One region of the Streptomyces sp. NPDC008086 genome, then DNA from elsewhere that is predicted to be linked to it. Evidence: riboswitches for the same ligand, from Rfam matches in the RefSeq annotation. Region 1 holds a riboswitch; the other holds the start of a gene.

Region 1 (3,202 bases):
AAGGCCGACGGCGAGGCCAGCAAGAAGGGATACCGCGCCGGCCAGATCGCCTCCGCCGGTCTGGTCTCCCTCGCGCACGGCACCAACGACGCGCAGAAGACGATGGGCATCATCACCCTCGCCCTGGTCGCCGGCGGCACCCTCGCCCCCGACTCCGACCCGCCCATGTGGGTCATCCTCTCGGCGGGTCTGGCCATCGCGCTCGGCACCTACCTGGGCGGCTGGCGCATCATCCGCACCATGGGCAAGGGCCTGACCGACCTCCAGCCGCAGCAGGGCTTCGCCGCCCAGACCAGCGCGGCCACCGTCATCCTGGCCTCCTCCCACCTCGGCTTCTCCCTGTCCACCACGCACTCCGTCTCCGGTTCGGTGATGGGCGCGGGCCTCGGCCGCAAGGGCGGCGTGGTCCGCTGGTCGACGGCCACCCGGATGTTCGTCGCCTGGGGCCTGACCCTGCCGGCCGCCGCCCTGGTCGGCGCGCTCGCCGAGTACGTGACGGGCTTCGGCGCCTGGGGCACGGCCCTCGTCGCGGTCTTCCTGATCGGCTCCAGCGCCGCGATCTGGAAGATCTCCCGCCGCGAGGTCATCGACCACACCAACGTCAACGAGACCGAGGAGCCGCCCGGCGTGGTGACCACGGCCATGGCCGCCGTGACCCCGCCCCCGGCGGGCACGACGGCCGAGGACCTGTCGGCCACCATCCCGGCCCCGGCCTCCGAGCCGACGCCGTCGCCCTCGCAGGCCGCGGTCTGACCCCCACCCGGTTACTCCTCCCGGTACTCAAGGAAGAAGAAGCATGAAGATCGACTGGGCGGCTCTCGGCTCCGTCTTCGGCGTCAGCCTCGTGGTCACCGTGGCCCTCGTGGGCCTGTTCACCCTCGGCATCTCGGGTCTGTCCCGCCGCGAACGAGCGGTGGCCCAGGGCGACTCGGCCGCGCTCGCGGTCACGGGCGCCTACGCGTGCTTCGCGGCATGCGCGGCGGCCGTGGGATACGGGATCTACCTGATCGTGGCCTGACCCACGACAGACGCGAACACCCGAGGTGCGGGACGGATCACCGTCCCGCACCTCAGGCGTGTGTGGGCCTTCGCACACTCTCCCGTCGCAGGTCAACGGCAAGTTGACGGCCCTTCCAACCCCGTGGTGGACTTCCGGGGCCAGCTACGGCGGCAGGAGAGGAAGCCGGTGTGAATCCGGCGCGGTCCCGCCACTGTCACCGGGGTAGAAAGCCCCGGGAGCCAGGAACTCTCACCGCCGGACTCGTCGAACCAGGGCGTGGACACCCTGAGTGAGGACAGAACGCGATGCTCGCCTGCCGATCGACACGCAGTTTCAGACCGTCGTCTGACCCCACGGTCGGCTGACCCTGATGCGAGCCGATCGCGTCTTCGCGTACGGCGCCGCCGCCGGACTTCTCGGTGACCTGCTGCTCGGCGACCCTCGCCGGGGGCATCCGGTCGCCGCGTTCGGACGTGCCGCGGGCGCCGTGGAGAGAGTGTTGTGGCGCGACGACCGCGCGCGGGGTGCGGTGCACAGCGCCGTGTGCGCCGGTGGCGCCGTGGCGCTCGGTGCCGTCGCCGCCCGTGTCGTCCGTAGCTCCCCCACCGCTTCCGTCGCGCTGACCGGCGCCGCCACCTGGGCGGTCGTCGGCGGGACTTCGCTCGCCCGGGAGGCCCGCACGATCGGGCGGGCCCTGGAGGCCGGGGACGTCGAGGGCGCGCGGGCGCGGCTGCCGCATCTGTGTGGACGGGACCCGCAGGCGCTCGACGCGGACGGGATCGCGCGGGCCGTCGTGGAGTCCGTCGCCGAGAACACCTCCGACGCGGTGGTGGGGGCGCTGGTGTGGGGGGCCGTCGGCGGGGTGCCGGGGCTGCTCGGGTTCCGGGCCGTGAACACGCTCGACGCCATGGTGGGCCACAGGTCGCCCAAGTACCGCCGGTACGGCTGGGCTTCGGCCCGGCTCGACGACGTGGCCGGATGGCCGGGGGCGCGGCTGACGGCCGTACTCGCCGCCGTCGCCGGGGGCGATCCGCGCGGGGCGGTGCGTGCCTGGCGCGCCGATGCCGCCAAGCACCCGAGCCCCAACGCCGGGCCCGTCGAGGCCTCGTTCGCGGGGGCGCTCGGGGTGCGCCTCGGCGGGACGCTGTCGTACGGCGGGCGGGTCGAGCACCGGCCGGTGCTCAACGGGGCGGGGCGCGCCGTCGCCGTCCAGGACATCGAGCGGGCCGTACGGCTGTCGAAGCGCGTCGGCTGGCTGGCGCTCGGCGTCTGTGCCGCCGCGCGCCGTATCGCGAAGGGACGTACGTCATGACGGGCGGGGGACTTCTCGTCGCCGGCACCACCTCGGACGCCGGCAAGAGCGTCGTCACCGCGGGGATCTGCAGGTGGCTGGTGCGGCAGGGGGTCAAGGTCGCGCCGTTCAAGGCGCAGAACATGTCCCTCAACTCGTTCGTGACGCGCGAGGGCGCCGAGATCGGGCGGGCGCAGGCCATGCAGGCGCAGGCGTGCCGCGTGGAGCCGACCGCGCAGATGAACCCCGTGCTGCTCAAGCCCGGCGGCGAGCGGAGCAGCCAGGTCGTGCTGCTGGGCAAGCCGGTGGGCGAGATGAGCGCGCGCGGGTACCACGGCGGGCGGCAGCAGGCGCTGCTCGGGACCGTGCTCGACTGCCTCGCCGAACTGCGGGACACGTATGACGCGGTGATCTGCGAGGGCGCGGGGTCTCCGGCGGAGATCAATCTGCGGCGGACCGACATCGTCAACATGGGCGTCGCCCGCAGCGCCCGGCTGCCCGTGCTGGTCGTGGGCGACATCGACCGCGGGGGCGTCTTCGCCTCCTTCTTCGGGACGGTGGCGCTGCTCTCCCCCGAGGACCAGGCGCTGATCGCCGGGTTCCTGGTCAACAAGTTCCGGGGCGACGTCTCGCTGCTCGAACCCGGGCTCGACATGCTGCGCGGCCTCACCGGCCGGCACACGTACGGCGTCCTGCCCTTCCGGCACGGCCTCGGCATCGACGAGGAGGACGGGCTGCGGGTCTCGCTGCGCGGGACGGTCCGGGAGTCGGTCGTCGCGCCGCCCGTCGGCGAGGACGTGCTGCGGGTCGCCGTCTGCGCCGTGCCGCTGATGTCCAACTTCACCGACGTGGACGCCCTCGCCGCCGAGCCGGGTGTCGTCGTGCGGTTCGTGGACCGGCCGGAGGAGCTG
Region 2 (3,202 bases), on a different contig from region 1:
CGGGCGACAGTGGAGGAGATCCTCTACGACGAGGTGGCAGCGCTCGGCGCCGAGTACCCGTGGGCACCGGTGGACGACATCCGCGCCCTCTTCGAACGGACCGCTCTCGTCGGCGAGTTGCCGCTGTTCTTCACCCCGGACGCCTACACCCGGCACCTCGTGCGAGGGACGGAGGCCCGGGCATGAGCGCGGCGATCGGACGCGTCGGCGTCGTCGGCGGCGGGCAGATGGGCGCGGGCATCGCCGAGGTGTGCGCACGGGCGGGGCTCGACACCGTGGTCTGCGAGGCGGACGCCATCGCCGCCCGCGCCGCCCGCGACCGGATCGCGGGCTCCCTGGACCGTGCCGTGCTACGGGGCAAGCTGACGCGGGAAGCCGCCGGCGACGCCCTCGCCCGGCTCGTCTTCACCAGCAGCCTGGACGACCTCGCCGACCGGCAGCTCGTCGTCGAGGCGGTCATCGAGAACGCCGACGCCAAGACCGAGATCTTCGCCGCGCTCGACAAGATCGTCGAGGATCCGGAGGCGGTGCTAGCCACCAACACCTCCTCCCTGCCGGTCATGCGGCTCGGCATGGCCACCAGCCGCGCCGACCACGTGATCGGGCTGCACTTCTTCAACCCTGTGCCCGTACTGCCCCTGGTAGAGGTCGTGACCTCGCTGCACACGTCGGCCGCGACGACGACCGCGGTGGAGGACTTCGCGACCCGGACCCTCGGCAAGACGGTGATCCGTTCCCAGGACCGGGCGGGCTTCGTCGTCAACGCGCTCCTCATCCCGTATCTCCTGTCGGCGATCCGGATGGCCGAGTCCGGCTTCGCCACCGCCACCGACATCGACGCCGGCATGGAGCTCGGCTGCGCCCATCCCATGGGCCCACTGAAGCTGGCGGACCTGATCGGCCTGGACACCGTCGCCTCCATCGCCGAGTCGCTCTACGACGAGTTCAAGGAACCCCTCTACGCCCCTCCCCCGCTCCTCCAGCGCATGGTCGAGGCGGGACTGCTGGGCCGCAAGACCGGCCGGGGCTTCCACACCTACGACCAGGGCTGAGGGCCTGGTACGACGCGGGCTGAGGGGCCCGCACCGCCGCAGGGGTGAGGGTCCCGCGCGGCGCGACTGGGAAGGGCGGGAAGCGCGAGTGCGGCGCTTCCCGCCTTCGGCGCTCCTCCTCCACCGTGCTCTGTGTCACCTTCCAGATCCTGGACCGCCCCCTTGCCCGACGGGCGACACCCCGTAGGGTGGCCGGAGCAGCTGGTTCGCCCCGCCCGCCAGGCGGGGTGTCGCAAGAGGGAACCCGGTGGGAATCCGGGACTGCCCCGCAGCGGTGAGCGGGAACGACCGCCGTCATACGCACTGGGTCCGACGTACCGGGCCTGGGAAGCGACGGCCAGTAGGTGTCCTCCTCGGTGAACGACGAGGGCGTGCCCACGAGTCCGAAGACCTGCCACCTGCCCGTGCGCGGACCGTTCCGCGCGCGGAGATCTCGGTGACCTCGAGGGCGGGTCGGCGTACATACCAGGCGGACGACCGCGCTGTGCCGCGCGAGGTCGGTTCCGTCCGGTTCGTCACCCCTTCGCGTTCTCGTCCCGTCTCCGGGATCTCAGGGAATCGTCTCGCGAAGGAGATCTCCGTGACCAGCAAGTCCGCAGCCGCGGCAGCACGGGCCACCGTGTACGGCTACCCCCGCCAGGGCCCGAACCGGGAACTGAAGAAGGCGATCGAGGGCTACTGGAAGGACCGCGTCACCGCCGACGCCCTCCACTCCACCGCCGCCGATCTGCGCGCCGCCAACTGGCGGCTGCTCGCCGACGCCGGCGTCCACGAGGTGCCGACCGGTGACTTCTCGTACTACGACCACGTCCTCGACACCACCGTCATGGTCGGCGCGATCCCCGAGCGCCACCGCGCCGCTGTCGAAGCCGACGCCCTTGACGGCTACTTCGCCATGGCCCGTGGCACCCAGGATGTCGCGCCGCTGGAAATGACCAAGTGGTTCGACACCAACTACCACTACCTCGTACCCGAGTTGGGCCCGGACACGGTGTTCACGGCCGACTCGACGAAGCAGGTCGCCGAGCTGAGGGAGGCCCTGGCGCTGGGCCTGACCGCCCGCCCGGTCCTGGTCGGCCCCGTCACCTACCTGCTCCTCGCCAAGCCCGCGCCGGGCGCTTCCGCGGACTTCGAACCGCTGACCCTGCTCGACCGCCTGCTGCCGGTGTACGCCGAGGTGCTCGCCGACCTTCGCGCGGCCGGCGCCGAGTGGGTGCAGCTGGACGAGCCCGCCTTCGTACAGGACCGCACCCCGGCCGAGCTGAACGCCCTCGAGCGCGCCTACCGCGACCTCGGGGCACTGCCCGACCGGCCGAAGCTGCTGGTCGCGTCGTACTTCGACCGGCTCGGCGAGGCGCTTCCCGTCCTGGCGAAGGCCCCCGTCGAGGGACTCGCCCTGGACTTCACCGAGGCGGCCGCGGCCAACCTCGACGCGCTCGCCGCCGTCGGCGGGCTGCCGGGCAAGCGCCTGGTCGCCGGTGTCGTCAACGGCCGCAACATCTGGATCAACGACCTGTCGAAGTCCCTCTCCACCCTCGGCACCCTGTTGGGCCTCGCCGACCGGGTCGACGTCGCCGCCTCCTGCTCCCTCCTCCACGTGCCCCTCGACACGGGCCTGGAACGGGACATCGAACCGCAGATTCTGCGCTGGCTCGCCTTCGCCCGGCAGAAGACCGCCGAGATCGTCACCCTCGCGCGCGGCCTCGCCCAGGGCACCGACACCATCAGCGCCGAACTCGCCGCCAACCGCGCCGACCTGGCCTCCCGCGCGAGCTCGCCGATCACCCGCGACCCAGCCGTACGCAACCGTGCCGAGGCCGTCACGGACGCCGACGCCCGCCGCTCCCAGCCGTACGCCGAACGCGCCACGGCGCAGCGCGCCCACCTCGGGCTGCCGCTGCTGCCGACCACGACCATCGGCTCGTTCCCGCAGACCGGCGAACTGCGCGTCGCGCGGGCGGACCTGCGCGCAGGCCGGATCGACACCGCCGGCTACGAGGAACGCATCAAGACCGAGATCCAGGAAGTCATCTCCTTCCAGGAGAAGACCGGCATCGACGTCCTGGTACACGGCGAGCCCGAACGCAACGACATGGTCCAGTACTTCGCCGAACAGCTGACGGGGTACCTGGCCACGCAGCACGGCTGGG

The links. A riboswitch is a leader RNA that binds a small molecule or an ion and turns the genes downstream of it on or off. The one in region 1 is predicted to bind cobalamin.
Region 2: another riboswitch for cobalamin. It lies ahead of metE (5-methyltetrahydropteroyltriglutamate--homocysteine S-methyltransferase); the one in region 1 lies ahead of ACFZBP_RS29665 (cobalamin biosynthesis protein).

What each region holds. Positions count from the first base shown of each region.
Region 1 is NZ_JBIBIA010000008.1:490,937-494,138, reverse strand. It holds gene ACFZBP_RS29675 (anion permease) at 1-753, shown strand, start outside; gene ACFZBP_RS29670 (hypothetical protein) at 797-1,018, shown strand; cobalamin riboswitch at 1,128-1,270, shown strand; gene ACFZBP_RS29665 (cobalamin biosynthesis protein) at 1,371-2,312, shown strand; gene ACFZBP_RS29660 (cobyric acid synthase) at 2,309-3,202, shown strand, end outside.
Region 2 is NZ_JBIBIA010000001.1:669,614-672,815, forward strand. It holds gene aceB (malate synthase A) at 1-186, shown strand, start outside; gene ACFZBP_RS02990 (3-hydroxybutyryl-CoA dehydrogenase) at 183-1,052, shown strand; cobalamin riboswitch at 1,287-1,445, shown strand; gene metE (5-methyltetrahydropteroyltriglutamate--homocysteine S-methyltransferase) at 1,633-3,202, shown strand, end outside.